DNA from 4 places in the Pseudomonas silesiensis genome. Region 3 is predicted to be linked to each of the others. Evidence: predicted binding sites of a transcription regulator. Region 3 holds the regulator's gene; each other region holds the start of a gene.
The links. The regulator FliA, encoded in region 3, starts transcription of late flagellar genes. The targets are predictions, from matches to a motif close to CTAAAGTTTNNNNNNNNNNNGCCGNTAA.

Region 1 (7,965 bases), 1.9 Mb from region 3:
GGCGGGCCCACGGAGCAGGACCGGAGCGAGGGCATGCCGAGCCTAGGCGAGGCACCGAACGAAAGGGGCAAGAGCGCTTGGTTACTTGGCGCTCTTCCAAGTGACCCGCTGTAAGAGCGGAACCATCAGCGGCCGTTACCGCAGCAACGGATATGTACCCATCAAAAGCCAGCAAAAAGCGCTACACCCGAAACTGCCTGAGCAACCCGTTCAACTGCTCACTCAGTTCCTTGAGATGCACACTGGCCAGGCTCGATTGTTCCGCCGCCAGCGCCGTGCTGTGGGACAAGCCGGCCGCCTGGGTAACGTTCTGGTTGATGTCCTCGACCACATGGGCCTGCTGCAGGGTTGCGCTGGCGATGGAGGCGTTCAGTCCGTTGAGGTTGCGCAGCGCCTGGCCAATGGCATTGAGGCTCGCACCGGCCAGTCCGGCCTGTTCGATGGTCAACTGCGAGGCGCGACTGCTGTCACCGATCACCTTGACCGCCGCTTCGGAATGACTTTGCAGACGCTCGATCATCGACTGGATTTCAGCCGTGGATTTCTGCGTTCGCTGGGCCAGCAGCCGCACCTCATCGGCCACCACCGCAAACCCGCGCCCTTGCTCGCCGGCCCGGGCCGCTTCGATGGCGGCGTTGAGGGCCAGCAGGTTGGTTTGCTCAGCGATGGAACGGATCACTTCCAGGACGCTGCCGATCTGCGTGCTTTCGGCGGCCAGGGTGCGAATCACGTCTACCGCCTGATCGATAGTGGAAGACAGCTTGTCGATCTGTTGCAGACTGCTATCGATGTTGACCTGGCCCTGCTGCGCCTGAGACTCGGCATCGCGCATTTCGCTGGCGGCGTGCTCGGCATTCTTGGCCACGTCCTGCACGCCGTAGGTCACTTCGTTGATGGCCGTGGCCACCTGTTCCATCTGTTGGGACTGCTGCTGGCTGCGTTGCTGGGCCTGAGCGGCATCGTTGCCCAACTCGTTGGAAGACTGGCCCAGGGCGTTGGCAGAGGCCTGCAGTTCGCTGATCACCTGGCGCAGTTTGGCGGTGAAGGCATTGAAGTGGCGAGCCAGTTGTGTGACTTCATCCTGGCCGTGGGTGTCGAGGCTGCGGGTCAGGTCGCTTTCGCCGCTGGCGATGTTGGCCATGGCGTTCACGGCTTGCTGAAGCGGACGCACGATGCTGCGGGCAATCAGGATCACCAGCAGCGTCATGATCAGGGCGATCACCAGGCCCATGAACGAGGCCTTCCAGGCCTGGGCGTAAAATTCGTCCTGCATGTCATCGATGTACACGCCCGAACCGATCACCCAGCCCCAGGGTTCGAACAGTTTGACGTAGGAGGTTTTCTCGACCGGGGCGCTGGCACCCGGTTTCGGCCAGCGATAGTCGATCGTCCCGGCACCCTTGGCCTTGGCCACGGCGACTATTTCGTTGAACAGCGCGAAACCGTCCGGATCGCGAATCGTCGAGAGGTTCTGTCCATCGAGTTTCGGATTGGTCGGGTGCATGACCATGACCGGCGTGAGGTCGTTGATCCAGAAATAATCGTTCTGGTCATAACGCAGGCCGCGAACGGCCGTCAGCGCCTGCTTCTGCGCAGCTTCCCGGGTCAGGGTACCGGCGGTTTCCAGGCTTTGGTAATAACTCAGAATACCGCTGGCGGTCTGCACCACATGCTGGGTTTTCTGTGCCTTGGCGTGATACAGGTCCTGGTGAATCTGTTTGAGCATCAAGGTGCCCAGCGTCATCAACATCAGGACGGCCACGATCAAAATGAGCCACAAACGTCGGCTGATCGACAAATTGCGCAAGCTGTTCATAACGCTGTCACTCCGGTTTCTTGTTCTTGTCATAATTGATCGCCAGCCTTCAACCACGCGATGCCGGACAGGCCTGGAAGCCTCAATCCTTATAAAGGCGGCAGCGTTAATCGGGCTTGTCTGATAGGATTTCGGCCCCGCGCGGAAAAACCTGAGTCTAAGTTGATTTTTCACGGAATTTTTATGGTTTTGTGGGGGAATTGCGCGCGCGGGACTTCATCTGCACTGATCACAGTGGCGTTCTGAAAATATTAACGGGGCATGCCGTGGCGCATCGCTTCTTGGGGGATTGATGGATCTTTGGACCGCCTTTCAGGCATTGATACTTGGCGTTGTTGAGGGACTAACGGAATTTTTGCCCATTTCCAGTACCGGGCACCAGATCATCGTGGCCGACCTGCTCGATTTCGGGGGTGAGCGGGCCATGGCCTTCAACATCATCATCCAGCTCGGCGCGATCCTGGCGGTGGTGTGGGAGTTTCGCCGCAAGATCTTCGATGTGGTCGTCGGCTTGCCGACCCAGCCAGGCGCTCGACGCTTTACCGCGAACCTGCTGATCGCCTTCATGCCGGCGGTGGTATTGGGGGTGATTTTCGCCGACCTGATCCACCATTACCTGTTCAACCCGATCACGGTGGCCACGGCGCTGGTCGTGGGCGGCGTCGTCATGCTGTGGGCTGAACAGCGTCAGCATGAAGTGCATGCCCACACCGTCGACGAAATCACCTGGAAAGACGCCCTGAAAATCGGCTTTGCCCAGTGTCTGGCGATGATTCCTGGCACCTCGCGCTCCGGCTCGACGATCATTGGCGGTTTGCTGTTCGGCTTGTCGCGCAAGACCGCCACCGAGTTCTCGTTCTTCCTGGCGATGCCGACCATGGTCGGCGCAGCGGTGTACTCGGGCTACAAATACCGCGACCTGTTCGTGCCGGCTGATTTTCCGGTGTTCGCCATCGGCTTCGTCACCGCGTTCATCTTCGCGATGATTGCCGTACGCGGCCTGCTCGTGTTCATCGGCAGTCACAGCTACGCGGCGTTCGCCTGGTATCGCATCGTGTTCGGCCTGTTCATCCTCGCCACGTGGCAATTCGGCTGGGTCGACTGGACCGCCGTCACGCCATGAACGACGCCAGCGCGCGCAACAAACCCGGACGCGGGTCCGGGGGCGAGCTTCGCCGTCCCCGGCTGAAGCTGCTGGTGTTTGCGATCCTGTGCGCGCTGCCGCTGTCGGGTTCGATGACGATGTGGCTGGGTGGCATTTCGCGGGTGCCCCTGGCGGCCTATGGCATTGTCAGCGGGCTGGCGTTCCTGCTGTATTGGAGCGACAAGCGCAAGGCTCGGCTCGATCGCTGGCGCATACCGGAAAACCTGTTGCATGCAGTGGAACTCGCCGGAGGCTGGCCAGGCGCCTTGCTGGCCCAGCAGGTGTTTCGGCACAAGACGCGCAAGCTTTCGTTTCAGCTGCTGTTCTGGATGATCGTGCTGCTGCACCAGGTGTTCTGGATCGACCAGTTGTTCCTTGGCGCACATCTTTTCGCGTTGCTTTAAAGCAGCAGTCCGACCTGGGTGCGCTTGGGTAACTTGCGCACCACCAGTTGATGGGAGCGTTGCAACAACGCTTGCAGTTCTTGGGCGCCGAGCGGGTAGGGCGTCGCCATGATGATCCACTGCGCTCGCGCCAGATAAGGCGCCGGATGAATCCCCGGACGGTCGCAATGACCGAGAAACAGATCCTTGTCGACCTTGAACGCCAGGGATTCGCCCCGCAGGTTCTGCAAGGCGAACATCTTGTTCCCGGCAATCGAAAACACCCGCACGCCGCCCCACTTGTAGTCTTCCCGCGCACCGGGCAATGCCAGGCAGAACTTCGCCACATCCTCTTCGCTCATGCGTGCGGCTTTCATAACAATCGTTCCCCACAGGCGTTGAATGATTCGATCAAATGGTCGATCCAGGCGCGCACCGCCGGCATCACCCCGCGCCGATGAGGGTAGACCGCTTGCAGCCAGCCGCCAGGCAACGACCAGTCAGGCAGCAACTGCACCAGTGAGCCGTCTGCCAGCGCTTGCTCGCAATACATCATCGGCAACATGGTAAAACCCTGGCCCGCCAGGGTGCAGGCCTTGCGCACGATGAAATCGTCGATACCCAATCGTGCTTCGAGGGTCAGGTCGACGCTGTTGCCCTGTTGGTCGAGCAGGCGGATGTGCACCATGCGATCGGCTTCCAGCGCGCCAAGTACCGGGAGATTTTTCAGATCTTCAGGGTGGTTGATCTCACGGCCGTGCAGGAAGGCGGGGCTGGCGACCATCGCCATTTGCGCCTGACGCAGGCGTCGGGTGACCAGCAAGGGGTCTTCGTCGCCCAACTCCCGCACGCGCAGGGCGACGTCGACGCCCTCGGTCACCAGGTCGACCCGACGATTGAGCAACATGACCTCCAGTTGAACTTTCGGGAACTTTGCCAGGAAATCGCTGATCACGTTCGGTAGAATTTCGTGAGCCAACCCTACGGGACAGGACACCCGCCAATTTTCGAATTTTGCCTAACAATGAACAGGTTAGGTTGATCCGTGATTTGATAAATTGTCAAAAAGTCGAATTTAACGCAAAGAAATCCGGCTTTTCTCGGGCACCTAAACCCTAGTCAAATCCACGATAGCGGATCGTGTCATCTATCCCACAAAGCTGCTTCGGCGACGCACGTCAGATTATTTTCCCGCAACATTATGTGGAATGTTTTGTGGCTACGCGAAAGAAATCACCCTGTTTTAGACGCTCCCGTAGCCGTCAAACCGCGCGTTGAAGCAGGCGTAGCGAGGAGACCAACATTTCAAACTAGTTTATCTGAGTGCACACGTTCATTCGTCCTTCCGCTCTGCATTCTTTCCGTGGCTGATTACAAAGTTCGATCTCCACACTTATTGAAGGCCTGCTCTAGATGATCTAGCCATGCTCGAATTGCGGGTAGCACACCGCGTCGATGTGGATAGGCGGCCTGTAGCCAGGCCGGCGGGCAGTGCCAATCAGGTAGCAGGCGTACTAACGCGCCACTAGCAAGTTCAGCTTCACAATACATCATCGGTAGTACAGTGAACCCCAGCCCGGCCAAGGCTGCTTCTTTGCGCATTTCGAAGTCCTCCACGCCCAGCCGCGCGGGCATTACCAACTCGAAGCGTTCGCCTTTTGAATTGTGCAATCGAGTACGGGCAAGACGATCTGAGTCAAGAGCACCAAGGAAAGGCAAAGTAGTCAGCTCTCTTGGATGACTAAAGTTGTGCGCTTTAGCAAATATTGGAGAGGCCACCACTTCAGTGTGGGCTTCTCTCAGGCGGCGGGTCACGAGATTTGGCTCTTCGTCTCCGGTCTCCCGTACCCGCAGTGCAACGTCAATGCCTTCGTTGATCAAATCTACACGACGATTAACTAAGAGCAAATCTAGTTGTACCTGCGGGTATTGCAGCAGAAAGTCTCGTACAAGCGGACTAAGAAATTGACTGGCTAAGCCCACGGGACTGCTGACTCGCAGCGGCCCTCGTGGCTCAGCTGTGACGCTGGCAACCACCTCATCGGCCAACTCAGCCTCAAGCAGCATCGCCTGGCAGTGGCTCAGATAGCGCTCACCCAGTGCGGTGAGTTGCATCTTGCGGGTCGTGCGTTGTAGCAGTCTGGCGTTCAGGCGCGCCTCAAGCTCTGCGATGCGTCGCGACAGTCGGGATTTAGGTACACCCAAAAGGCGTCCGGCGGCCGCGAATCCGCCAGCTTCGACGACTTTGGCGAAATAAAATAGATCGTTCAGATTCTTGGGATCGCCGACTGTCACTTGAGTTAAACCTATCCGAATCAGTAGGGGGTGATAGTACGATGAAAAGGCGGGCTTCCAATTCAGAATTCAAAGCTTGAAGTCGAATAACGACGAGGGCGACCGGATCCCGTAAATTCTGCTTCGATCGTACTTCACGCGTCACGCCTCTCGACCAGATCAATCATTTCCATAATCAGGCTCATACTCCGATACCAATAAACACGTTGTCACTCATCGATGAGCATCCTTGCCAGCCTAGGGCCGGTAACACCACACTACGGGCGTGTCAGCGCTACCGACTGTGCCAAATCGAAAACGATACGGGCACGCCAAAACCCGGCACCCTGGTTTTCGGCCTGTATCAATGCTTGATTCAGCAGCTCATTCACATATTTGCGTGATGACGGCGTAGCGTCTTTGAGCAGCAGTTGTCCCTTGACTCTCAGCAGTTCTGGCAGAAACCATCGCTCATCACGCGACGAGGCAATACGTATGGTTTCATCGATCGTCGCCAGGGCCTGCTGGTTCAAGCCCAGCATCGCCATCCCTTGCACACCTTCGCAACGCAGCAGGCTATAAAACGGACTGGCGCCTTGCTGGTCCATTTCGCTCAATGTTTCACTCAGTCCGCGTAAACCCTCCTCTGGCTTATCCTGACGAATCAGGAGAATGCTTTCGAAGCATCGAGTGAGTTGGCGCCAGATCGGCAGGTCATGCCGAGCGATGCTTTTCTGCATCGTGGCGAGATGAATACTCACCCTGGATAGATCGTCGGCGATCAGCGCCATTGGCAAGGCACTAAAGCATAGGGTGTACCAGAGGGTTGCGGGGTGATTGAGGGTGATGGACTTCGCTACATTCTCGTCGATATGCAATAGAGCCTGGTTAACCTCACCTTGCAGCAGCTCAATATGCGCCTTGATACCGTGCGCCCCTGACTATGTCCTCGTACCGCGATCGAGACTCGACGATTTCACAACGGCTTACCGGGAAGCAATACAGCGTTTATTCCCAAAGCTTGAGGACAATCTGGACTATACGAGCATCATCAATGATCGACAGCTGCAGCGACTCACCGGCTATATCCTCGATGCGGAACAGAAGGGCGCCGAGATTATTCCGCTGTTCCCGGCTCTTCAGGGGAGGCGGTTACCACACACGCTCATTTTGAATCCCTGCGACGACATGGACGTCATGCGCGAGGAAATATTCGGCCCGCTCCTGCCCGTTGTGACCTATGATCGGATCGAAGAGGCCTTGCACTACGTAACAGAGAGGCCCCGGCCACTGGCTCTCTACTATTTTGGCCATGACAGGAAGGAGCAGGAGCGAGTGCTTTACCAAACACACTCAGGCGGTGTATGCCTGAACGACACGCTGATGCATGTAGCGCAGGACGACTTGCCTTTTGGTGGTGTCGGGCAGTCGGGAATGGGGCACTATCACGGGCACGAAGGTTTCCTCACGTTCAGCCACGCAAAAAGCGTGTTCAGCAAGGGCGGAATCAACTCTGCGCGATTGATATATCCACCCTATGGGAAAACCATCCAGAAAATTATCTACTGGCTGTACCTGCGATGATTGACCTAGCAATATGGAATTTGACCATTCCTGTCGGAACACCTTCCAAGGTTATTGATACCCCGCGTTTGGTAGGCGGTTATTCGGATCGTTACTTTCGATCCGGCAACACCCTTTTTTTCTGGTCACCGGTGACGGGGTCTACCACCTCCAAGTCAGAGTTTCCGCGCAGCGAGCTACGTGAGACGTTTAATGATGGACGTTTACGCAACTGGACCTATCCGGAAGCCGACAATGCGCTGAAAGCTACATTAGCCATCAACCAGATGCCTTCTTCCGGCAGGGTTATCATTGGGCAGATCCATATTTACCAGGGCAAAGGTCCGTTGCTGAAGGTCGAGTACCTGTACGACGCAGGTAAGAAAAGGGGCGATGTTGTCGCCAAATATCGGCAAAAACCCGGCAGCGACGACATTGCCGTCACCATCGCCAAGGACATTGCCCTTGACGAGCGTTTCTCTTATAGCGTGAATTTGAGTTCCGCCGGTTATCTGAAAGTCAGCGCCGAAAACTACAGTTGGGGTCAGCAGTTGAGTTCGAGCTGGAAGAACAAAAAGCTATACTTCAAGGCCGGCGTCTATACCCAAGACAACACCGGCTATAACGATGAAGGCGCCAAGGCGACTTTCTATAAACTGGATGTTGGCCATCAGAAAAAATGAGCGCGCTCGTGATTGCTGCCCGTCACCACAGGTAGCTCGCTACTCAGTGAGGCTGGAGAGCTTCTATCTCTGGTCGCTGGTTTCAGGGACATGCGGAGCCAA
Region 2 (7,965 bases), 2.4 Mb from region 3:
TTGATCCACTTGCTCCAGGGCTCCAGCACTTCGGCGACCCGGGCAATCTGGTTCTGCCGCAGTTGGTTGCAGCGGGAGGCCCCCAGCAGCAACGCGACGACATAGGTCTGTTCGATGCTGAGCGTTTGCGTCTGGCTGGCCAGTTCATCGCGCAGGCTCAGGTGCTGCAACTGATGCACACAGGCGATCCGGTACAGTTGATGCAACTCCAGCCACAGCCCTTCCGGTACCGGGCAATAAAGCTCGGTGGCGCGGATCAATGGTCCGTTCAGGCAATGGATCGCACGTTGCAACGCCTGGGTCAGCAGCGGCGCACGGTCCTTGCTGAAACGCGGTGAGATGCGCACGACAATCTGTTTATAGCCAATCGCCAAGTGATTTTGCAGCGCCTGGCAGAGGTTGGCGATCTTGCGCGAACGTTCGTCGAGAACGATCGATTGATGCAGGAAATGCCGCTCCAGGTGTTTACAGACGTAATACACCTCGGGCCTTAGCAGCTCGAGCATTTGCAGGCGATTATCGCTGGGCGTCAGCAGCTGATTGAGTTCACTCAAGCCTTGATAGAGCTGGCGTGCGGTTTCGCCGATGTTGGCTTTGGGCAGATTGGCGATCCAGCGCTTGAGGTCACGCGGGGTGGCTTCACAGAACGTCAGGCGCAACTGCGTGGGGATGGGCGCGCGTAGCAAGAGGTGGGGACTGGTTTCATTCATGCCGTGGACAGACTCCAACCGGGACAATGGGCAGTGAATGGCGTGACTGTACCAGCAATAGCCTGCCGGCGAATATTGGCAGATGGGGGGATTACCGTTGGTCTGTCAGTCTGGTGGCGTCCGGGTGTACTACTAATCTGACAATCGTGCGACTGGATACGCACAGTCGTACGGCCTGCCGCAAACGCAGGGCAGGTCTCTTCGTAACTTCAAGGAGATGAGGTTCATGTCTAGATACGTAGTGGCAAATCAATGGGGCGGTAGTTCGGCACCCTGGCATCCAGGTGGAGACTGGGTACTGGGCGCGCGGGACAACCAGAAGGTTGTCGCGATCGAAATCAAATCGGGCGATGGCGGTAAGAGCTTCACCGGCACCATGACTTATGCGGGCGAAGGTCCCATTGGCTTCAAGGCTCAACGCACGGGCCAGAACCAGTACAACGTTGAAAATCAGTGGGGCGGTAACGACGCCCCGTGGCACCCGGGTGGCAAATGGGTCATCGGTGGCCGGGATAATCAGAACGTTGTCGCGTTGAGCGTGACCTCCAATGATGGAGGGAAAAACCTCAGTGGCACCAACACCTACGCCAATGAAGGGCCCATAGGCTTTCGTGGGCAGATAGAGTAGCGGCACCACCGCAATGTCCGACCCCGCGAAGACGTTCGCGGGGTTCGGATCAGGCATCATGCTGTTGGCAGACCCATGCCCTGGCCCATCTGCACCGGCGAACCGGCCGCCAGTTCTTCAGCCCATTTGACCTGGTCCGGCCCGAATAGCACCACGGCTGTCGAACCCAGTTTGAAGCGACCCAGTTCAGCACCTTTTTCCAGGTGGATCGGCGCACGGGCGGCTTCGTCGTAGCGGAAGGTTTTCAGCTCGCGCTTCGGTGGCGTGACCAACCCGGCCCAGACCGTTTCGATCGATGCCACGATCATGGCGCCCACCAGCACCACGGCCATTGGCCCGCGCTCAGTGTCGAAAATGCACGCCACACGCTCGTTGCGGGCGAACAGCTCCGGCACGTTTTCGGCAGTGGTCTGGTTGACGGAAAAAATCCGCCCCGGAATGTAGACCATCTCGCGCAGCGTGCCAGCCAATGGCATGTGCACGCGGTGATAGTCCTTCGGCGACAGGTAAATGGTGGCGAAATCGCCGCCCATGAACGGCGCGGCATTGGCAGCGTCACCACCCAGCAACTCCAGGACGCTGAAACTGTGGCCCTTGGCCTGGAACACGCGGCCGTGTTCGATCGGGCCGAGCTGGCTGACGGCACCGTCGGCGGGGCTGAGGATGGCGCCCGGCGTCTGGTCCAGCGGACGGGCACCCTCTTTCAAGGCGCGCGTGAAGAACGCATTGAAGTGCTCGTAAGCGGTGAGGTCTTCGACCAGCGCCTGGGACATGTCCACCTGATAGCGCTTGGCGAACCACGCCGTAAAGGCGTTCTTGAACCAGCGCACGCGGCATTCGGCAATGCAGCCGGCCAGTCGCGACAGCAAATGGTGGGGCAGCAGGTATTGGCTGAGGATAAACAAACGCTTATTCATTGACGGTCCTTAGAAACTTATTTCTCTACCGGGGTATCGGGATGGTTGCCCCATTCGCCCCATGAGCCGGCGTAGCCTTTGACCCGCGGAAAACCGAGGGATTTGGCCACCAGATAAGTGAAGCCAGAGCGATGGTGGGTCTGGCAGTGGGTGATCACTTCTTTGTCTTTGCTGATCCCGAGTTGCTCCAGGATCTGCGGCATGTCCGTGCGAATGCGCAGGTGACGGGCCTGATCCATGCCTGCGGTCCATTCGAAATTGACCGCGCCGGGGATGTGCCCTGCCTTGGCCGCCAGGACTTTTTCGCCGGAGTACTCCAGCGGTCCGCGGGCGTCCCAGATCGCCAGGTCGGCCGCGCCGAGACGGCTTTGCAGGTACTCGCGTGTAGCGATGGGTTCGTCGTGCAAGGTCAGGTGGACGGGACCGCCGACCGCAGGCGGGATCTGGATCGACATGGGCAAACCTTCCGCCAGCCAGGCTTTGAGGCCGCCGTCGACATAGTGGTACCGGCTATGGCCGATAACGTCCAGAAGCCAGATAAAGCGACCGGCCCAACCGCCGCCTTCGTCGTCATAGACGACGTAGACCGCATCGGGGTTGTGTCCCAGTTCGCCGAACAATGCTTCAAGCGCCCCTTGGGTCGGCAGCAGGCCTGGCGCAGGCGCCTGACCCAGTTGCGTACGCTTGGGATCGACAAAGCGGGCGCCGGGAATATGCCCTTCGGCATAACGCGCGCTGCTGGTCAGGTCCACCAGGATCAGTTCGCGGGATTCGAGACGGGTGAGCAGGTCGCTCGGCTCGATCACCAGGGTCAAGCCAGAGAAGTCAGACATGTGAGGTCTCCAGAGCACAAAGGGGTGGATTGTAGCGCAGCCTTCATTGGCCGCGGTGGCTAAAGCTGTGCAGGGCTTTTTCGATGCACTGCGCGGTTTTGCCGAAGGCTTGCACGGCGATCTCCGAGAACGGCCCGCCACCCTGGTCCGCCACCACAATCATGATCACCCGACCGTTGTTGACCAGTGAGCGCAGTAACAAGTGTTCACCCTCGAACTGCGAACGCAGGCTCGCCGGCAACAGGGCCGATATTTGCGCGTTGTTGGCCGGGGTCAGGCGCAGCTGCGCCTGTTGCGAGAGCAGGCGTTGCAGCACGGTGCTCTGGTTGACCGGAACGTTCAGGCTGGTGGCTGCCGTTGGCAGGCCGCAGGCCTGGTGGACCCGCAGATTGGCGTGAGTGCGGTCGGCCATCAGTATCATCACCCGTCGCATGCCGCACGCCACCAATGCGTCGCGAGCAGAGGTGGTCAAGTGCAGGGCATTGGCGAAGCGACTGGGTTGCATCAGCAATTCGGCGCATTGCCTGCGCCATTTCGCCAGATCTTCGGCGGACGGCGCCGGGGCCGAGGGCAAGCCCGCGTGACTGCGCTTGATGCCCCACGGCCAGATCAGCGAAACGGCCGGGTGCCACAGGTCTGGCATGGCGTGCTGGCGGGCGCTGGTGACGGCCTGTCGGTGCAATTGCTGCTGCACTTCGTCCATCGGCATTTGCAGGTAAAGGCCGGTCAGGTGGTGCCAGCGCTCAGCGTGCGGACTGTCCCAGGCCTGTTGCGCCGATAACGCCAGGCCATTGGCCAGCAACACCGTGTTCGCCGGTTGATTGAGCCAGCGGCGCAAGGTCGGATCGTCGTCGAGGCGGTTTTGCTGGCGCAAGGGGTGATCACTGTCGCGAGCGATGCGCAGGACCTTGACCAGTTCCCGCTGCTCGTTGAGCAGCAGCCGATAACCTTGCTGCACCCAGATCGGCAGGTGCCAGAGGTCGGCCAGGGCCTGGCCGATTTGCAGCAGACGTACGCCGAACAACTGCTTCTCGACGTTGCGCGCCGATTCGCCTTTATGGATGACCCGCCGCTCCCACTCTTCAAGCAACTGCGGATGGGTCAACGCCATCGGCCACAACGGCGAGAGAAACAGCAGGCTGCCCCAATGGATGTCCTGCCACAGCCGCGCCAGGCGACTGGCGAAAAAACCGTTGGCCTGTTGGGTCGCGTGCTGGCTGATCAGCTGCAGCTGGCGCAAGACTTTGGGGATCTTTGACAGCGGCTGGGCGGGCAGTTGGCCGAGCAGTTCTTCGGTGCGCTGCAAGCCGAGGCGATTGAGCGCTACTTCAAGGTTTTCAGCAGGAGTGGTCAGGCTGCCATGGGCATGCCGGTTGGCTTCGCGAATCACGCTCAAGGCCAGGGCAGGGCTGTGCTGCATCATGTCGGCGATATCGCGCAGCGAACTTCGCTTGTCGCGGACGGCCTTGCAAACCCGATCATGACTGGCTTGCGGAACGGGCAGTCGTACGCTGTCGAGCAGCTTGACCCAGCCTTCGAGCGTGCTCGGTGCCGGCGTTGGAACGTTCGTTTCGTCAGCCATGTGTGGACGCGATCATCGTCTGCTTTATCCATGTTCGGAGCGTATGCCCGGAACGGGCAAATTGGCTTTTCGCCTGAACGGGCTATAGTCTGGCGCAGTTTTGCCGATAAGGAGAAGAAGAGATTTTTCAGCTTCCGGATATGACCTTGAACCCGACTCAGTAAGTGCTCCCCACCCTATGGCTAAAATAATCGGCATCATCGTCGTATTCGCGAGCGTGCTCGGCGGATACGTGCTTTCCCACGGTAAAATTGCCGCCCTGATTCAGCCCTTCGAGGTGATGATTATCGGTGGAGCGGCCCTGGGTGCATTCCTGCAGGCCAACCCCAGTCACATGACGATGCGCGTGTTCAAGAAATCCTTGAGCATGTTCAGCTCGCGCTTCACCCACACCTTCTACCTTGAGGTGCTGGGGCTGATCTACGAGATCCTCAACAAGAGCCGCCGCGAAGGCATGATGGCCATCGAAGGCGACATCGAAGATGCCTCCGCGAGCCCGATCTTCGCCAAGTACCCGGCGGTTCTGAAAGACGAACGCATGACGGCGTACGTCTGTGATTACCTGCGCATCATGTCGTCCGGCAACATGGCCCCCCATGAGCTGGAAGGCCTGTTCGACATGGAGCTGTACAGCCTCAAGGAGGACCTGGATCACCCCTCCCACGCCGTGAACGGCATCGCCGACGCCATGCCCGGCTTCGGTATCGTCGCGGCGGTACTGGGTATCGTGGTGACCATGGCGTCCCTGGGGGATGGCGATCAGCAATCCATCGGCCTGCACGTCGGTGCGGCGCTGGTCGGTACCTTCTTCGGTATTCTGGCCGCCTATGGTTTCTTTGGTCCGCTGGCCCACTCCCTGGCCCACGATGCCAAGGAAGAACTGAATGTCTACGAGGCCATCAAGGCCTCGCTGGTCGCTTCCGCTTCCGGCATGCCGCCGTCGCTGGCGGTGGAATTCGGGCGCAAGGTGCTGTACCCGGCGCACCGCCCCAGCTTCGCCGAGCTGGAACAAGCGGTTCGCGGTCGCTGAGTCATGGAGAATAACCAGCCGATCATCATCAAGCGCGTCAAGCGCTACGCCGCCGGGCATCATGGAGGCGCCTGGAAAATCGCCTTCGCCGACTTCGCGACGGCGATGATGGCGTTCTTCCTGGTGCTGTGGCTGCTGTCCAACGCAACGCCTGAGCAGAAGATCGCCATCGCCGGTTACTTCAAGGACCCGATCGGCTTTACCGAAAGTGGCACGCCCTACATCATCGACCTGGGTGGTTCGCCCACCCTGGCGCCGGAGAACACGCTCAATCCCGAGGTCAAATCCCAGCCTCAGCCGGACAAAGTGACCATCGGTAACGAACAGGCCGAAGGCATGGCCGAGCAGGTCGAGAAAGAACGGCTGGAACTGCTGCTGCAAGAATTGCAGAGCAAGGTCAATGAAAATCCTCAGTTGCACAAATTCAAGGACCAGATCCAGTTCGAGATCATTGCCAATGGTTTGCGCATCCAGATCATGGACGCGGAAAACCGGCCGATGTTCGACTCGGGCAGCGCTCGCCTGAAACCGTATTTCGAAGATATTCTGCTGGCCATGGCCGACACCATCAAGGCCGTGCCGAACAAGATCAGCATCAGCGGCCACACCGATGCCACACCCTATTCGGGTACCGGTGATTTCGGTAACTGGGAATTGTCGGCCAACCGTGCCAACGCGGCCCGCCGTGCGCTGGTCGCCGGCCGTTATCCGGAATCGCAAGTGGCGCGAGTCGTCGGCTATGCCTCCTCGGCCCTGTTTGATCGGGACAACCCGTTCAACCCGGTCAATCGCCGTATCGACATCGTGGTGCTGACCAAAAAAGCCCAGCGTGCCATGGAAGGTACGCAAGGTGCGGAGCCTGCGCAGGAGCAGACGCCAGGGCAGGGCGCCCCGGGTGAAGTGCCGACCACGCCCGTCGACCCGAATGCGTTGCCTGCGGATAAAGAGCCGCTGCCGGCGCATGAGCTTCGCGAGCGCTTGAATCTGTTCGATGTCCCGGCGCCGAAACCGGGCGAGCCGCTCAAGCCGTGACCCACAAAAAAGCCGCGATGATCGCGGCTTTTTTGTCTTCGCAGGGTGCTGATCATTTTCGTGGCGCCACGAAAATGATCAAGACTACTTAGTAGCTGCTCTCCGGCAAGCTGGCGATGATCGAGCGGTAACTGTTCATCCGTTGCTGCTGCACTCGGCCCTCTTCCAGGGCCTTGAGCAAGGCGCAACCCGGTTCGCGGTCGTGCTTGCAGTCGCGGAAGCGGCAGGTGCCGATCAGGTCGTTGAACTCGATGAAGCCGGCTTCGACGTCGGCGCGGCTGACGTGACCCAGGCCGAATTCGCGGATACCCGGGGAGTCGATCAGCTCACCGCCACCGGGGAAGTGGAACAAGCGCGCGGTGGTGGTGGTGTGGGTACCCTGGCCGGACAGCTCGGAGAGCGGGCCAACGCGGGTGTCGACTTCCGGCAACAGGCTGTTGACCAGCGATGACTTGCCGACGCCGGACTGGCCGACGAACACGCTGATGTGCCCGTCCAGCTGCTTCTGCAGTTGCTCCATGCCGTTGCCGTGGTGCGCCGACACTTCCAGTACCGGATAGCCCAGCGTGCGGTAGACCGCCAGCAAGGCATTCAGCGCCGGGGCGTTGTGTTCGTCGATCAGGTCGAATTTGTTGAGCAGCAGCAGGGGGCGAATCCCCGCGTGCTCGGCCGCGACCAGATAACGGTCGATCAGGTTGGCGTGCGGCTCGGGCAGCGGGGCGAAGACGATGACGATCATGTCGACGTTGGCCGCCACCGGCTTGAGCTGGCCACGGCTGTCCGGACGGCAGAGTTCGGTTTTGCGCGGCAGTTGCGCCACGATCACGCCGATCCCCTGGTTGCCGGCACGCCAGACCACCTGATCGCCGGTTACCAGCGCCGGGAGGTTGGCGCGCAAGTGGCAGCGGAATACCTGGCCGGCCAACTCGCCATCGAGCGCTTCGACTTCGACCTGCACACCGAAGTGTGCGATCACCAGGCCGGTCTGTTCCGGACCCAGGTCGCCACCCTCGAGTGCCTCGACAGCCGAGGACTCGCGTTTGGCGGCGCGGGCAGCGCGTTCGCCCTGAATCTTTTCGATGCGCCAGTTTTGACGACGATTGAGTTGGCGTTTGGCCATGGGTGTTCCGTATCAAGAATGCAGCGATTAGGTAAAACGGCCGCGAGTTTAGCACGCCCGGCCACGTCCCTAGGCTAAACTGCGCAGCATTGCCTAGGAGTCGACATATGCAA
Region 3 (7,965 bases):
ACCGAAGAGATCGAGTACATCACCACGAAAAAGGCGAACAGCAAGGTGATGAAGTCCGCATAGGACACCAGCCAGCGTTCGCGATTGACCGGTTCTTCAGGTTGCCGGCGACGAGCCATCGACCATGACCTCCTCAATCCATGAAGCCGTGAAGCTTCAACTCGATAGAGCGAGGGTTTTCACCTTCGGCGATCGACAGGATGCCTTCGAGCAGCATTTCGCGATATCGCGACTGGCGCAGGGCGACGGACTTGAGCTTGGCGGCAATCGGCAGCAGGATCAGGTTGGCACTGGCCACGCCGTAGATGGTGGCGACGAAGGCCACGGCAATGCCGCTGCCCAATTGTGACGGATCGGCCAGGTTGCCCATCACGTGAATCAGGCCCATCACTGCACCGATGATGCCGATGGTCGGCGCGTAGCCGCCCATGCTTTCGAAGACTTTGGCGGCCTCGACGTCACGGCTTTCCTGGGTGTAGAAATCCACCTCCAGAATGCTGCGAATCGCCTCCGGCTCGGCGCCGTCCACCAGCAGTTGCAGGCCTTTGCGCGAGTAGCTGTCGGGTTCGGCGTCGGCCACCCCTTCCAGGCCGAGCAGACCTTCCTTGCGCGCGGTCAGGCTCCAGCCCACCACGCGATCGATACCGCCCGCCAGATCCACCCGCGGCGGGAACAAAATCCAGACCAGAATCTGCAGGGCCCGCTTGAACGCGCTCATCGGCGACTGCAGCAGCGCCGCCCCGACGGTCCCGCCGATGACAATCAATGCCGCCGGGCCGTTGGCCAATGCGCCGAGGTGACCGCCTTCAAGGTAGTTGCCGCCGATGATCGCGACAAATGCCATGATGATCCCGATCAGGCTCAGTACATCCATCAGATGCACGCCTCGACCAGATGCTTGCCAATCTCGTCCAGGCCATACACCGCATCGGCCAGTTCGGCTTTGACGATGGCCATCGGCATGCCGTAGATCACGCAGCTGGCTTCATCCTGAGCCCAGATCGAGCTGCCGCTCTGCTTGAGCAGCCGTGCGCCTTCGCGCCCGTCTGCGCCCATGCCGGTCAATACCACCGCCAGAACTTTGTCGCCGTAGGACTTGGCGGCCGAACCGAAGGTGATGTCCACGCACGGACGGTAGTTCAGGCGTTCGTCACCCGGAAGGATTTTCACCGCGCCACGGCCGTCGACCATCATCTGCTTGCCACCCGGGGCCAGCAGTGCGAGCCCCGGACGCAGGATGTCGCCATCCTCGGCTTCCTTGACGTGGATGCGGCAGAGCTTGTCCAGCCGCTCGGCGAATGCCTTGGTGAAGGCCGCCGGCATGTGCTGGATCAACACGATCGGTGCCGGGAAGTTGGCCGGCAACTGGGTCAGCACCCGCTGCAGGGCAACCGGGCCGCCGGTGGACGTGCCGATGGCGACCAGTTTGTAGGCTTTACGCCTGGGTGCTGGCGACGACGATGCCGGGGCAGGCGTTCGCGCCGGAATGGGTGCCGGGGCCGGACGCGCCGGCGCGCTACTGCCGTAACTGCTGACGCTCGAAGGCGCAGGTGTCGGGGCTGGCGCTGGCGCGGCGACCGGCGCCGGGGCGCTGTAGGTGCTGTAGGTGCTGGCACGACGATTACTGCGCGAGATGCTCAGAATCTTCTCGCACAGCAGTTGCTTGACCTTCTCCGGGTTGCGCGAGATGTCTTCGAAATTCTTCGGCAGGAAATCCACCGCGCCGGCGTCCAGCGCATCCAGGGTGACCCGGGCGCCTTCATGGGTGAGCGAGGAGAACATCAACACCGGGGTCGGACAGCGTTGCATGATATGCCGCACGGCGGTGATGCCATCCATCATCGGCATCTCGTAGTCCATAGTGATCACGTCCGGCTTGAGGGCCAGCGCCTGATCGATTGCCTCTTTGCCGTTGGTCGCCGTGCCGACGACCTGGATATTCGGATCGGCTGAAAGAATTTCCGAGACGCGGCGGCGGAAAAACCCCGAATCATCCACCACCAGGACTTTGACTGCCATAAACACTCCATATGGACGGAGCAAGGCTCAGTCGCCCCGCCCCGCCAGAATCAAATACGCCGCGTGGCGTAACGCTTGAGCATGCTCGGAACATCGAGAATCAGCGCAATGCGGCCGTCACCGGTGATGGTGGCGCCCGACATGCCCGGGGTTCCCTGGAGCATTTTGCCCAATGGCTTGATGACCACTTCTTCCTGGCCCACCAGTTGATCGACGACGAAGCCGATCCGCTGGGTGCCCACAGTCAGGATCACCACATGGCCTTCACGCTGCTCTTCGTGAGCGGCGGAGCGGACCAGCCAGCGCTTGAGGTAGAACAGTGGCAGCGCCTTGTCGCGCACGATCACCACTTCCTGACCGTCCACCACGTTGGTGCGCGACAGGTCGAGGTGGAAGATCTCGTTGACGTTCACCAGCGGGAAGGCGAACGCCTGGTTGGCCAGCATGACCATCAGCGTCGGCATGATCGCCAGGGTCAGCGGCACCTTGATGACGATCTTCGAGCCCTGGCCCTTGGCCGAGTAGATGTTGATCGAGCCGTTGAGCTGGGAAATCTTGGTTTTCACCACGTCCATGCCCACGCCACGACCCGACACGTCGGAGATCTCGGTCTTGGTCGAGAACCCCGGGGCGAAAATCAGGTTGTAGCACTCGGTATCGCTCAGGCGCTCGGCCGCGTCCTTGTCCATCACCCCGCGTTTTACCGCGATGGCGCGCAGCACGTTCGGGTCCATGCCTTTGCCGTCATCGGAGATCGACAGCAGGATGTGGTCGCCTTCCTGCTCGGCCGCGAGTATCACCTTGCCGCCCCGGGACTTGCCCGCGGCCTCGCGTTCTTCCGGCGATTCGATGCCGTGGTCGACGGCGTTGCGCACCAGGTGGACCAGCGGATCGGCCAGGGCCTCGACCAGGTTCTTGTCGAGGTCGGTTTCTTCGCCGACCAGCTCCAGGTTGATCTCTTTCTTGAGCTGGCGTGCCAGGTCGCGGACCAGGCGCGGGAAGCGTCCGAAGACCTTCTTGATCGGTTGCATCCGGGTCTTCATGACCGCGGTCTGCAGGTCGGCCGTGACCACGTCGAGGTTCGACACGGCCTTGGACATGGCCTCATCGGCGCTGTTGGCCCCCAGGCGGACCAGGCGGTTACGCACCAGCACCAACTCGCCGACCATGTTCATGATTTCATCGAGCCGCGCGGTGTCGACCCGCACGGTGGTCTCGGCTTCGCTGGCGGGTTTCTCAGGCGGTGGCGCCGCAGGTGCACGCACAGGCGCCGGGGCGGCCTTCGCTGCTTCGGCTTTTGGCTCGGGGGCTTTTGGCTCGGCGGCTTTGGCGACCGATTGAGGCGCTGCTGCCTTGGCGAGCGGTGTGGCCACCGGCGCACTGGCGCCGGTCGCGGTGCCGATTTCCGAAAACTTGCCCTTGCCGTGAAGTTCGTCGAGCAGCGCTTCGAACTCGTGATCGGAGATCAGATCGCTGCCCACCGCTGCGGCCGTTGGCGCAGCCGGGACCGGAGCCGACGCAATCGCCGACTCCAGCGCTTCGACCGCGAAGTTGCCCTTGCCGTGCAGCTGATCGAGCAGTGCTTCGAATTCTTCGTCGGTGATGTCGGAGCTGTCGCCTGCCGCTTTCGGCGTGGCCGGGGTCGCGGGCGCTGCAGGCGCGGCGGGCGCAACCACTGCATCGACGGCGAACCGGCCTTTGCCGTGCAACTGATCGAGCAATGACTCGAACTCGGCATCGGTGATTTCATCGCTGGCCGCGGCATTGCCGCTGACCGGTGCCGGCGCGCAAGGCGCCGCTTCGGCCTGCGCCTTGACCGCGTTCAGCGAGTCCAGCAACTGTTCGAATTCATTGTCGGTGATGTCATCCGACGGGCTGTCAGCCACAGGCGCCACGGCCGCAGCCGGTGCCGCCTGGTCGGTCGACTGCGGCTCGGCCAGACGCGCCAGGGCCGCCAGCAACTCAGGCGTGGCCGCCGTGACCGGGCTGCGTTCGCGGACCTCGGTGAACATGCCGTTCACCGCGTCCAGGGCTTCAAGAACCACGTCCATCAGTTCCGAGTCGACGCGACGTTCACCCTTGCGCAGGATGTCGAACACGTTCTCGGCGATGTGACAGCACTCCACCAGCTCGTGGAGCTGGAGGAAGCCGGCGCCTCCTTTTACAGTGTGAAAACCGCGAAAAATTGCATTGAGCAAGTCTGCATCATCCGGTCGGCTTTCAAGCTCGACCAGTTGTTCGGACAGTTGCTCAAGAATCTCGCCGGCCTCAACCAGGAAATCCTGAAGGATCTCTTCATCGGCGCCGAAGCTCATTAATGGGGTGCTCCTAACAGGTCTTAAAATCCAAGGCTGGAAAGCAAATCGTCCACATCGTCCTGACCGGACACAACGTCTTCTCTTTTATCGGCATGAATCTGCGGACCTTCACCCTGAGAGAGCTGTTTTTGCGGATCTTTTTCTGCCCGCATCGCTTCACGGTCATGTTCGATGCCCGCAAAGCGGTCCACCTGACTGGCCATCAGCACGAGTTTGAGCAGGTTGCTTTCAACTTCGGTGACCAATTGAGTCACACGCTTGATCACTTGACCGGTGAGGTCCTGATAATCCTGGGCGAGCAGGATATCGTTGAGGTTGCTCGACACAATGCGGTTGTCGGCGCTGCTGCGTGTCAGGAAACCGTCGACCCGCCGGGCCAGTTCGCGGAACTCTTCAGCCCCGACTTCGCGACGCATGAAGCGCCCCCAGTCCGTGCTCAGCGCCTGGGCTTCGTTGCTCAGGCTGTTGACCAGCGGCGTGGCGTTCTCTACCAGGTCCATGGTGCGGTTGGCCGCGGCTTCGGTCAGCCTGACCACGTAGCCCAGGCGCTCGGTGGCGTCGGTGATCTGGGACACTTCCTCGGCTTGCGGCATGTGCGGGTCAATCTGGAAATTGACGATCGCGCTGTGCAGCTCGCGGGTGAGCTTGCCCACTTCCCGATAAAGGCCGCGGTCACGGGTCTGGTTGAGCTCATGGATCAGTTGCACCGCGTCGCCGAACTTGCCTTTTTCAAGGCTTTCGACCAGTTCGACCGCGTGTTTTTTCAGGGTCGACTCGAAATCGCCCTGTGAAGATTCTTTATGCTCCATAGCTTCCCCGTGGCGCCGTTGCTCAACCAATGCGTTCGAAAATCTTCTCGATTTTTTCTTTCAGCGCTTGGGCCGTGAAGGGTTTGACCACATAGCCGTTAACACCGGCCTGGGCCGCTTCGATGATCTGCTCGCGCTTGGCTTCAGCGGTCACCATCAGCACCGGCAGGTGCTTGAGCTTCTCATCGGCGCGCACGTGGCGCAGCAGATCGATGCCGGTCATGCCTGGCATGTTCCAGTCGGTGACCAGAAAGTCGATGCTGCCGCTGTTGAGCATCGGAATGGCAGTGGTGCCATCATCCGCCTCGACCGTGTTGGTGAACCCAAGGTCACGCAACAGGTTTTTTATGATCCGCCGCATCGTTGAGAAGTCATCAACGATGAGGATTTTCATGTTCTTGTCCAAGTCGACCTCCAAGCAGTCTTAAACGCGCCCAACAGCTGGACGCGCCATTTCAATCAATCCGGCGATACACTCGATGACTGTCTGGAGCACAACAGATCGAGACCGGCGCAGTTCACCACCCCGCCAGTCACGTTCGCAGTGTCCCCACACTGCCTTCAGCGCGCTCGCCACTCCCCCAAACGCGCCCGCAAACGGGCCGCGCACTGGCTATGCAACTGGCTGACCCGGGATTCGCTGACCCCCAGGACCTCGCCGATTTCCTTGAGATTCAGCTCTTCGTCGTAGTACAGCGCCAACACCAGTCGCTCACGCTCAGGCAAATTGGCAATCGCATCCGCCAGCGCCGCCTGGAAGCGATCATCTTCCAGATCCCGTGAAGGCTCCGGATGTGCACTCGCGCCATCCTCGTGCAGCCCTTCGTGTTCGCCGTCCTGCAACAGATCGTCGAAACTGAACAGCCGGCTGCCCAGGGTGTCGTTCAAAATCCCGTAATAATCGTCGAGACTCAATTGGAGTTCGGCCGCAACTTCGTGATCTTTAGCGTCGCGCCCGGTTTTAGCTTCAATCGAGCGAATCGCGTCGCTGACCATGCGGGTATTGCGGTGGACCGAACGTGGCGCCCAGTCCCCCTTGCGCACCTCATCGAGCATCGCGCCGCGGATTCGAATGCCCGCGTACGTCTCGAAGCTGGCGCCTTTGCTGGCGTCATATTTGGTCGACACTTCCAGCAGGCCGATCATCCCGGCCTGGATCAGGTCTTCGACCTGGACACTGGCCGGCAGACGCGCCAGCAAGTGGTAAGCAATGCGTTTGACCAGTGGCGCGTAACGCTCGATCAGCTCGTACTGCGCGTCACGTGCCGACTGCTTGTAAAAGTTGTAGCCACTGGCTGTCATAGCACCGGTCCTGCGGTTTGTTGCACCAGGCGTTCGACGAAAAACTCCAGGTGCCCGCGGGGGTTGGCCGGCAGCGGCCAGGTATCGACCTTCTGTGCAATCGCCTTGAAAGCCAGCGAGCACTTGGAACGCGGGAAGGCCTCATAGACCGCGCGCTGCTTCTGCACGGCCTTGCGCACGCTTTCGTCGTACGGCACGGCGCCGACGTATTGCAAGGCGACGTCGAGGAAACGATCGGTGACCTTGGTCAACTTGGCGAACAGGTTGCGACCTTCCTGCGGGCTCTGGGCCATGTTGGCCAGGACGCGGAAGCGGTTCATGCCGTAGTCGCGATTGAGCAACTTGATCAGGGCGTAGGCGTCGGTGATCGAGGTCGGTTCGTCGCAGACCACCAGCAACACTTCCTGGGCGGCGCGAACGAAACTGACGACCGACTCACCAATGCCCGCCGCGGTGTCGATCACCAATACGTCGAGGTTATCGCCGATGTCGCTGAAAGCCTGGATCAGGCCGGCATGCTGCGCCGGGCTCAGATGCACCATGCTCTGCGTGCCGGACGCGGCCGGCACGATACGAATGCCGCCGGGGCCTTGCAACAAAACGTCGCGCAGCTCGCAGCGGCCTTCGATCACGTCGGCCAGGGTACGTTTGGGTGTCAGTCCCAGCAGGACGTCGACGTTCGCCAGCCCCAGATCGGCGTCCAGCAACATGACGCGCCGGCCGAGCTCGGCGAGAGCCAGGGACAAGTTCACTGACACGTTAGTTTTCCCGACGCCACCTTTGCCGCCGGTCACCGCGATCACCTGTACGGGATGCATGCTGCCCATGTTATTTCTTTACCTTGTCTTGCATAGACGGAGGCCACATTACTGGCTGCGCGTTCACAAACGGAACAATGCATGGCAGACCATCGATGTAGGTACAAAAACTATTCATTGCTACCTCAGCCGACCTGTTTGGTCGGGCTGTGATAAATATCAGCGAACATATCAGCCATGGCTTCTTCGCTGGGTTCTTCCTGCATTTGCACGCTTACTGCACGGCTGACCAGCTGATGACGACGCGGCAGATGCAAATCATCCGGAATCCGCGGGCCATCGGTCAGGTAAGCCACTGGTAAATCATGGCTGATGGCCAGGCTCAACACGTCGCCCAGGCTCGCCGTTTCATCCAGTTTAGTCAGGATGCAGCCAGCGAGCCCGCAGCGCTTGTAACTATGATAAGCGGCGGTCAGCACCTGCTTCTGGCTGGTAGTGGCCAGGACCAGATAATTCTTTGACTTGATGCCACGCCCGGCCAGGCTTTCGAGCTGCATGCGCAGCGCCGGGTCGCTGGCCTGCAGGCCGGCGGTATCGATCAGCACCACACGCTTGCGCAGCAAGGGGTCGAGCGCCTGCACCAACGATTGCCCCGGGTCGACGTGTGTCACCGGCACATTGAGGATGCGGCCGAGGGTCTTGAGCTGTTCCTGGGCACCGATCCGGTAGCTGTCCATGCTCACCAGCGCGATATGCTGC
Region 4 (7,965 bases), 2.2 Mb from region 3:
GGGCCAAGGGCGCGAAAGAGTTCGGTGGCAAGTTCAAGGTGACGTTGTCGATGCTGCTGGAGATGCTGTTCTCCATGCTGCTGGCGCCGGTGCGGATGATCTTCCACACCCGTTTCGTGCTTGCCGCGTTCCTCGGCTGGGCCGCGACCTGGAACTCGCCGCAACGTGACGATGACTCCACGCCCTGGAGCGAGGCAGTCAAACGCCATGGTCCGCAAACCTTGCTGGGCTTCTTCTGGGCGTTGTTGGTGATCTGGCTGAACCCGAGCTTCCTCTGGTGGCTGGTGCCGATCGTCGGTTCGTTGATGCTGTCGATCCCGGTGTCGGTGATCTCCAGTCGTGTCGGCCTGGGCCTCAAGTCCCGTGACGAAAGCCTGTTCCTGATCCCTGAGGAATACAATCCGCCACAGGCGTTGCTGGCCACCGACCAGTACACCCACGAGAACCGTTGGCATGCGCTGAACGACGGCTTTGTCCGGGCAGTGGTCGATCCGCAGCAGAACGCCTTGGCGTGCTCGCTGGCGACTTCGCGCCACCTTCAGGCCGAGCCGATCGAATGGCTGCGGATCGAGCGGGTTCGCCATGCCATGAAAGTCGGACCCGCCGGGCTGAGCAACAAAGAGCGATTGGAGTTGCTGAGTGATCCGGTGGCCCTGGGTCGCTTGCACGAGCAGATCTGGGATGAAAGTCACCCGGAATGGCTGCAAGCCTGGCGTCAATCGGTGAAAGCCGATCCCCATGCGCCATTGCTGCCGCTCAAGCCGCTGAGCGTGCAACCTCAGTTGGCATAAATGAAAAGCCCCGCGAAAGCGGGGTTTTTTTTTGCTGATCAAAATCCTGTGTAAACCCTTGTGCAAACGCCCGAGTGCGTTAGCATCCGTCCCCGAATTGGTGCGCCCGGACAACGTTCTGTCCTTATTTGCCGGTTTCCCGAAGGAAATCCCGGTTTGCGCGCTTCATAAACGCAATGGTTTTGGGGACTTGATGATGAAGAAGTATCTCTCGATGCTGCTGGTCGGCGTCACGGCACTGGTGGCAGTCAGCGCGGCGCAGGCCGGTGCCATCGACGACGCGGTCAAGCGCGGCACACTGAAAGTCGGCATGGACCCGACCTACATGCCGTTCGAAATGACCAACAAACGCGGTGAGATCATCGGCTTCGAAGTCGACCTTCTCAAAGCCATGACCAAAGCCATGGGCGTCAAGCTGGAGCTGGTCTCCACTGGCTACGACGGCATCATCCCGGCGTTGCTCACCGACAAGTTCGACATGATCGGCAGCGGCATGACCCTGACCCAGGAGCGCAACCTGCGCCTGAACTTCAGCGACCCCTTCATCGTGGTCGGCCAGACCCTGCTGATCCGCAAGGAACTGGAAGGCACCATCAAGTCGTACAAAGACCTGAACACCGCCGAATACCGCATCACCTCCAAGCTCGGCACCACCGGCGAGATGGTTGCCCGCAAGCTGATCTCCAAAGCCCAATACCACGGGTACGACAACGAGCAGGAAGCCGTGCTCGACGTGGTCAACGGCAAGGCCGACGCCTTCATCTACGACGCGCCCTACAACGTTGTCGCGGTCAACAAGGTCGGCAACGGCAAGCTGGTGTTCCTCGACAAGCCGTTCACCTACGAGCCGCTGGCTTTCGGTCTGAAGAAGGGTGACTACGACAGCATCAACTTCATCAACAACTTCCTGCACCAGATCCATGAAGACGGCACTTACGATCGTATTCATGACAAGTGGTTCAAAGACACCGCTTGGCTCAAGGACATGGAATAAGGCTTGGTCAGTTAGACCGAGTCGCCCCTGTTCGCGAGCAAGCCTCGCTCCTACAGGAGCGAGGCTTGCCCGCGAAGACGGCCTCCCTGGCGACACAGAATTCGGAACCTTCAGAGCAAAATGAAACATAAAAAAGCCCAATGGCCCTGGCACGTTCTAACCGTGCTGGTGCTCATCGGCCTGGCCGGCGCCTTGTACTACGCCACTTCGCTGATGTCCTACGAATGGCGCTGGAACCGCATACCGCAATACTTCGCCTACCACGCCGAAGAATCCCAGCGCGCCGCCGACATTTCCACTGTCAGCGAGCTTGTGCGCAAGGGCGACAAGGCTGAAGTCACCCTGCGCAACGATGCCGGCGACGAGCAACGCCTGATCGTCGACGATAACAGCCTGCAAGTCGCCCGGGGCGATGACGTGGCTGAAGGCGATGTCATTGGTGTCACCCGCCATTGGGCCGCAGGGCCACTGATGTGGGGCCTGTGGACCACCTTGTGGCTGTCCGTGGTGTCCGGCGTGCTCGGTCTCCTGATCGGCCTTGCCACCGGCCTGTGCCGACTGTCGAACAACCCGACCCTGCGCGACCTCTCGACCATTTACGTCGAGCTGGTGCGCGGCACACCGCTGCTGGTGCAGATCTTCATTTTCTACTTCTTCATCGGCACCGTGATGAACCTGTCCCGGGAATTCGCCGGGATCGCCGCACTGTCGTTGTTCACCGGCGCCTACGTGGCAGAGATCATCCGTTCCGGCGTGCAGTCGATCGCCCGCGGCCAAAACGAAGCGGCGCGCTCCCTGGGCCTGAGCGCTGGCCAGTCGATGCGTCATGTGGTGCTGCCGCAAGCCTTCAAGCGGGTATTGCCACCGCTGGCCGGGCAATTCATCAGTCTGGTCAAGGACACCTCGCTGGTGTCGGTGATCGCGATTACCGAGCTGCTCAAAAGCGGTCGCGAAGTCATCACCACCTCGTTCTCGCCGTTCGAAATTCTGTTCTGCGTGGCCGGGCTATACCTGTTGATCAACCTGCCGCTGTCGAAAATCGCCAGCCGGCTAGAGCGGAGGCTCGCGCAAAGTGATTGAAGTCCGCGATCTGGTAAAAGTCTTCGACACCCGCGGCCAGGTGGTTCGCGCGGTGGATAACGTCACCACCCAAGTGGCCAAGGGTGAAGTGCTGGTGGTGATCGGCCCCTCCGGTTCCGGCAAGTCGACCTTCCTGCGCTGCCTCAACGGCCTGGAAGAGTTCGACTCGGGGTCGGTCAGCATCGACGGTCTGCAGCTGGCCGACCCGAAAACCGACGTCAACGCCTACCGCCGCGAAGTCGGCATGGTGTTCCAGCACTTCAATCTGTTCCCGCACATGACCGTGCTGGAAAACCTCTGCCTGGCCCAGAAGGTCGTGCGCAAGCGCGGCAAGAAAGAGCGGGAGGCCAAGGCGTTGGCGTTGCTGGAAAAGGTGGGTATCGCGCAGAAGGCCAACGAGTTTCCGTCGCGCCTGTCCGGTGGTCAGCAGCAGCGGGTGGCAATCGCTCGTGCGCTGGCGATGGAACCGAAGGTCATGCTGTTCGATGAACCAACCTCTGCGCTCGATCCAGAGATGGTCGGTGAAGTGCTGGACGTGATGAAAACCCTGGCGCTGGAAGGCATGACCATGGTCTGCGTGACCCACGAAATGGGCTTTGCGCGGGAAGTGGCGGATCGGGTGTTGTTCTTCGATCACGGGAAACTGCTGGAAGATGCCTCGCCGGCGGAGTTTTTCGATGCGCCGAAGGATCCTCGGGCGCAGGCCTTTTTGCGGCAGGTTCTCTAAGATTCAGCGCCCTCCCGGCCGCCATCGCGGGCAAGCCCGCTCCCACAGGATCTGTTTACGACATAAATCCCTGTGGGAGCGGGCTCGCCCGCGATGGCATCACCTCGGTTTTGGCTGAACCGAGGTCACCGCATCACCTCAAACCCTGAACCGTCCCACCAGCATCTGCAGATGCGTCCCCAACCGTGCCAGCTCTACGCTGGAGGCCGCGGTTTCCTCACTCGCAGCCGAAGTCTGCTCGGACACATCGCGCACGTTCAGCACGCTACGATTGATCTCTTCAGCCACCGCGCTTTGCTGCTCGGCGGCAGCGGCGATCTGCTGGTTCATCGACTGGATCGCCGACACGGTGCGGGTGATGTTGCTCAGCGAACCACCGGCACGGCGGGTCAGTTCAACGCTGCTGTCAGTCAGGCTGCGACTGTTGTCCATGATGGTTGCCACTTGCTGGGTACCGGCCTGCAAACCGATGATCAACTCTTCGATTTCTTCGGTGGACTTCTGGGTGCGCAGGGCGAGGCTGCGGACTTCGTCGGCGACGACCGCAAAACCGCGCCCGGCCTCACCGGCACGGGCGGCTTCAATCGCGGCGTTCAGGGCCAGCAGGTTGGTTTGCTGGGCCACGGATTTGATCACGTCGAGCACGCTGCCGATCTTGTCGCTTTCGCGCTTGAGATGACCCATGGCCTCGGTTGAGTGACCCACTTCGAGGGCCAGGCGTTCGATCTGGGCGATGGCTTCGCCGACCACTTTGTCACCCTCGCGGGCCTGCTGGTCGGCCGCGACGGCGGCTTCGGAGGCCTCTTCAGCGTTGCGTGCGACCTCCTGCACCGTGGCGGTCATTTCGTTCATGGCAGTCGCAACCTGGTCGGTCTCGACCTTCTGGCTATTGACCCCGGCGCTGGTCTGCTCGGTGACGGCGGATAGCTCTTCAGCAGCGCTGGCGATTTGCGTCACCCCATCGCTGATGCCGCCGATCAGTTCGCGCAGGCCTTGGGTCATGCTCTGGATGGCACGTTGCAGCTGGCCGAGTTCGTCCTGGCGCCGGGAGGTGAGGTTGTGAGTCAGGTCGCCTGCGGCGATGCGTTCGGCGACTCTGAGTGTCTGGTTGAGAGGAACCACGATCTGACGGGTAATGACCCAAGCCGCGAGCACGCCAAAAGCCAGGGCCAGCAGGGCCGCCAGCAACAGCATGTTTTTGGCGTGCGCGGCATCGGTGTCACGTACCACGGTCTGCGACGCCGTCAGCTTTTTACTCAGGTCGATCAGGAGATTGCCTTGTGCCGCCATGTGTTTCAGGGCAGTGGCGTTCGCCACCTGCGAGTCACGGAACTGGCCGACGGCGGCCCGATAACCTTTCAGCGATTCGGTGGCTTGTTGCAGATTGGCGAGGTGCTGTTCCGGCACCTTGGACGGCAGGTTCGCCAGGTTTTGCAGGGCCTTTTCGATAGCATCCAATGCCGGTTGTTCAGCTTCGGCCTTGCCGCTGTAGGTGTAGCCGCGAACCTGATAACGGGCTTGCTGGAGCAGTTTGCTCAGCTCGATCACGTTGCTGTAGTCGGCGACGCTTTCACCTTGCAGCAGGGATTTTTCCACTTCGCCGACCTGGGCCACGGCGTTGTCGGCGGTCGCTCCGAGCTTGCTGCGGGCGTCTTCGCGAGTGGCGGTGGCCTGGGTCATGTCGGCAAAGGCACGCTTGTACTCGGCGACGGCAGCCAGTTGCTGGTCGACCATGGCGGCGTCGGCGGGTTGTTCGATCAGCGTACGCGCGGTCTTCAAGCCGGTTTCGAGCTGACCCAGCAGGTCATTGACCGCCCCCGGGCCCTGTTCGCCGCGACGCATGTCGTAGTCCAGGCGGGCAATGCGCAGGTCTTTGGTCAGCTCATTGAGGCTGGAAATGAACCCGAGTTTGTCGCCACGGTTTGTCACCTCGTTCAGGCCGGTCCAGCCGGTGAAGGTGGTGAGCAAGGTCAGCAGGAGCACAAGACCGAAGCCGACACCCAGTTTGCGATTGACGCTGACGTTCCCCAGTTTCTCGGCTAGCCATTGGTACATGCTGCAACTCCCTTGAACCAAACGATGGTTTTATGAGAGCTGTATCGGCAGGACGCCGGGAATCTGTAGGAGCAGCCGGTCGACGCTCGATTGCTCGCGATGGGCTTACAAGCACCGCGTTCACCCAGGCAGCCTGCGTCATCGTTAACGACCTTCGCGAGCAAGGGGATTGCGTTATGGCTAGAACAGGCGGGCGAGCAGGGCGGTAACGGCGGTTTCGACCCGCAGGATGCGTTCGCCGAGCTGCACCGGTTGCAGGCCGGACTTGCCCAGCAAGTCGATTTCGTAAGGGATCCAGCCGCCTTCTGGACCGATGGCCAGGGTCACCGGTTCATCCAGGCCACGAGGGCAGGGCGGGTAGTTGCCAGGGTGGCCAACGAGGCCGAGCGTGCCGTCGGTGATGGCCGGAAGACGATCTTCGACGAACGGCTTGAAGCGCTTTTCGATAACGACGTCCGGCAGCACGCTGTCCCGCGCCTGTTCGAGGCCGAGGATCAACTGCTCACGAATCGCGTCCGGTTCCAGGAAGGGGGTTTGCCAGAAGCTCTTCTCGACGCGGTAGCTGTTCACCAGCACGATACGCGGCACACCCATGGCGGCCACGGTCTGGAACACCCTGCGCAGCATTTTCGGGCGTGGCAGGGCCAGTATCAGGGTCAATGGCAGCTTGGCGGGTGGGGGTTGATCGAGGGTGACGCGCAATTCCGCCTCATCGGCGTCCAGGCGCAGCAATTCGGCCGAGCCCATCAACCCGCCGATACGTCCGACCCGCAGGCTATCGCCCACCACCGAACGATGGACTTCCTGCATGTGAGTCAACCGGCGATCGCGCAGGATCACCCGGTCGGCCGCAATGAAGTCGGCCTCTTCGAGGAGCAGCAGGTTCACGGTTGGGTCGCTGGCGGCTGGTCGTTGTGATCGTCAGCCGGTTGATCGTCCGGGTGCTCGCCGCGTTTGCTGATCAGGCCGCTGAACAGGATGCCGATCTCGAACAACAGCCACATCGGCACGGCCAGCAGGGTCTGCGAGAAGATGTCCGGCGGTGTAAGGATCATGCCGACCACGAAGCAGCCGATGATCACATACGGACGGATTTTCTTCAGGTAGGCGACATTGACCACGCCGATCCACACCAGCAGCACCACGGCCACCGGGATTTCGAACGCCACGCCAAAGGCGAAGAACAGCGTCATGACGAAGTCGAGGTAGCTGCTGATGTCGGTCATCATTTCCACGCCGGCCGGGGTGGCGGCGGCGAAGAATTTGAAGATCAGCGGGAACACCAGGTAGTAGGCGAACGCCATGCCGGTGTAGAACAGCATGATGCTGGACACCAGCAATGGCACGGCGATGCGCTTTTCATGCTTGTACAGCCCCGGCGCGATGAAGCCCCAGATCTGATGCAGGATCACCGGGATTGCCAGGAACAGCGACACCATCATCGTCAGCTTCAGCGGCGTCAGGAACGGCGATGACACGTCGGTGGCGATCATCGTCGCGCCGACCGGCAGGTACTGGCGTAGCGGCGTGGAGACGAAGGTGTAGATCTGCTGGGTGAAGGCGAACAACCCGGCGAAGATGATGAAAATCGCCGCTACACAGCGCAGCAGGCGGGTACGCAACTCGGTGAGGTGCGAAACCAGCGGCATGTGCTGGTCGTTTTCAGGAAGATCGCTCATGGGGCTCGCGGCGGCAATGTGGGGTCATGAGGGGCCGGCGCCACAGGCGCAGCCGCAGGTGTAACGGGTTCAACCGCAGGTGCTGCAACCGCCGGCGGTTCAATGGTGCTCACCGTTCCGGTCGGGGCAGCAGCAGGCATGGCGACTGCTGTCGGAGAATGGTTGTTCTGCTCCGCCACAGGCACAACGGGTGTCGGCTCCTGCTGGGTCGGCGCGAAAATCTTCCGCGCCTCCTGCTCCATCGACAGAATGTGTTCGTTGTGCAGTTGCCGACGGATCTCGTCGGCACCGATTTCACGTTCAACTTCCTGTTTGATCGCGTTGAAGCTGCGCTTCAGGCGACCGACCCACAGGCCGGCGGTGCGCGCGGCGCCCGGCAGACGCTCGGGACCCAGCACCAGCAGGGCCACGAGGCCGACGAGCAGCAGTTCAGAGAAGCTGATACCAAACATTAGTCAGTGCTCACACGTCTTTGCGAATCGGCTCTTCGACTTTTTGCGCCTGCACGTCGATGGTGTGCGGCGGGTTCACGGACTGTGTGGTCTGTGGTTGAGCAGGGGGTACCGGTTGTTGCGGGGTCACCGTCGGGTCAGCCGGCTTTTCGTCATCGTTCATGGCCTTGCGAAAGCCCTTGATCGA

Region 1: the regulator FliA is predicted to act here: its motif matches at 1,945-1,972, upstream of PMA3_RS13270 (methyl-accepting chemotaxis protein).
Region 2: the regulator FliA is predicted to act here: its motif matches at 4,753-4,780, upstream of motA (flagellar motor stator protein MotA).
Region 4: the regulator FliA is predicted to act here: its motif matches at 5,689-5,716, upstream of PMA3_RS01345 (methyl-accepting chemotaxis protein).

What each region holds. Positions count from the first base shown of each region.
Region 1 is NZ_CP014870.1:2,949,654-2,957,618, forward strand. It holds gene PMA3_RS13270 (methyl-accepting chemotaxis protein) at 182-1,816, opposite strand; gene PMA3_RS13275 (undecaprenyl-diphosphate phosphatase) at 2,109-2,939, shown strand; gene PMA3_RS13280 (DUF1294 domain-containing protein) at 2,936-3,364, shown strand; gene PMA3_RS13285 (MmcQ/YjbR family DNA-binding protein) at 3,361-3,720, opposite strand; partial or broken gene PMA3_RS13290 (LysR substrate-binding domain-containing protein) at 3,717-4,343, opposite strand; gene PMA3_RS13295 (LysR substrate-binding domain-containing protein) at 4,715-5,638, opposite strand; gene PMA3_RS13300 (hypothetical protein) at 5,896-6,408, opposite strand; partial or broken gene PMA3_RS13305 (aldehyde dehydrogenase family protein) at 6,551-7,201, shown strand; gene PMA3_RS13310 (polysaccharide lyase family 7 protein) at 7,198-7,863, shown strand.
Region 2 is NZ_CP014870.1:451,513-459,477, forward strand. It holds gene PMA3_RS01980 (hypothetical protein) at 1-710, opposite strand, end outside; gene PMA3_RS01985 (lectin OAA family protein) at 937-1,338, shown strand; gene asd (archaetidylserine decarboxylase) at 1,395-2,255, opposite strand; gene PMA3_RS01995 (rhodanese-like domain-containing protein) at 2,273-3,088, opposite strand; gene PMA3_RS02000 (HDOD domain-containing protein) at 3,132-4,670, opposite strand; gene motA (flagellar motor stator protein MotA) at 4,849-5,700, shown strand; gene motB (flagellar motor protein MotB) at 5,704-6,732, shown strand; gene rsgA (small ribosomal subunit biogenesis GTPase RsgA) at 6,821-7,852, opposite strand; gene orn (oligoribonuclease) at 7,960-7,965, shown strand, end outside.
Region 3 is NZ_CP014870.1:4,886,683-4,894,647, forward strand. It holds gene motD (flagellar motor protein MotD) at 1-119, opposite strand, end outside; gene PMA3_RS21580 (flagellar motor protein) at 134-874, opposite strand; gene PMA3_RS21585 (protein-glutamate methylesterase/protein-glutamine glutaminase) at 874-2,019, opposite strand; gene PMA3_RS21590 (chemotaxis protein CheA) at 2,070-4,334, opposite strand; gene PMA3_RS21595 (protein phosphatase CheZ) at 4,358-5,146, opposite strand; gene PMA3_RS21600 (chemotaxis response regulator CheY) at 5,169-5,540, opposite strand; gene fliA (RNA polymerase sigma factor FliA) at 5,708-6,448, opposite strand; gene fleN (flagellar synthesis regulator FleN) at 6,445-7,275, opposite strand; gene flhF (flagellar biosynthesis GTPase FlhF) at 7,392-7,965, opposite strand, start outside.
Region 4 is NZ_CP014870.1:291,583-299,547, forward strand. It holds gene mdoH (glucans biosynthesis glucosyltransferase MdoH) at 1-791, shown strand, start outside; gene PMA3_RS01330 (transporter substrate-binding domain-containing protein) at 988-1,785, shown strand; gene PMA3_RS01335 (amino acid ABC transporter permease) at 1,906-2,865, shown strand; gene PMA3_RS01340 (amino acid ABC transporter ATP-binding protein) at 2,858-3,592, shown strand; gene PMA3_RS01345 (methyl-accepting chemotaxis protein) at 3,731-5,647, opposite strand; gene PMA3_RS01350 (16S rRNA (uracil(1498)-N(3))-methyltransferase) at 5,828-6,535, opposite strand; gene tatC (twin-arginine translocase subunit TatC) at 6,532-7,326, opposite strand; gene tatB (Sec-independent protein translocase protein TatB) at 7,323-7,778, opposite strand; gene PMA3_RS01365 (twin-arginine translocase TatA/TatE family subunit) at 7,789-7,965, opposite strand, start outside.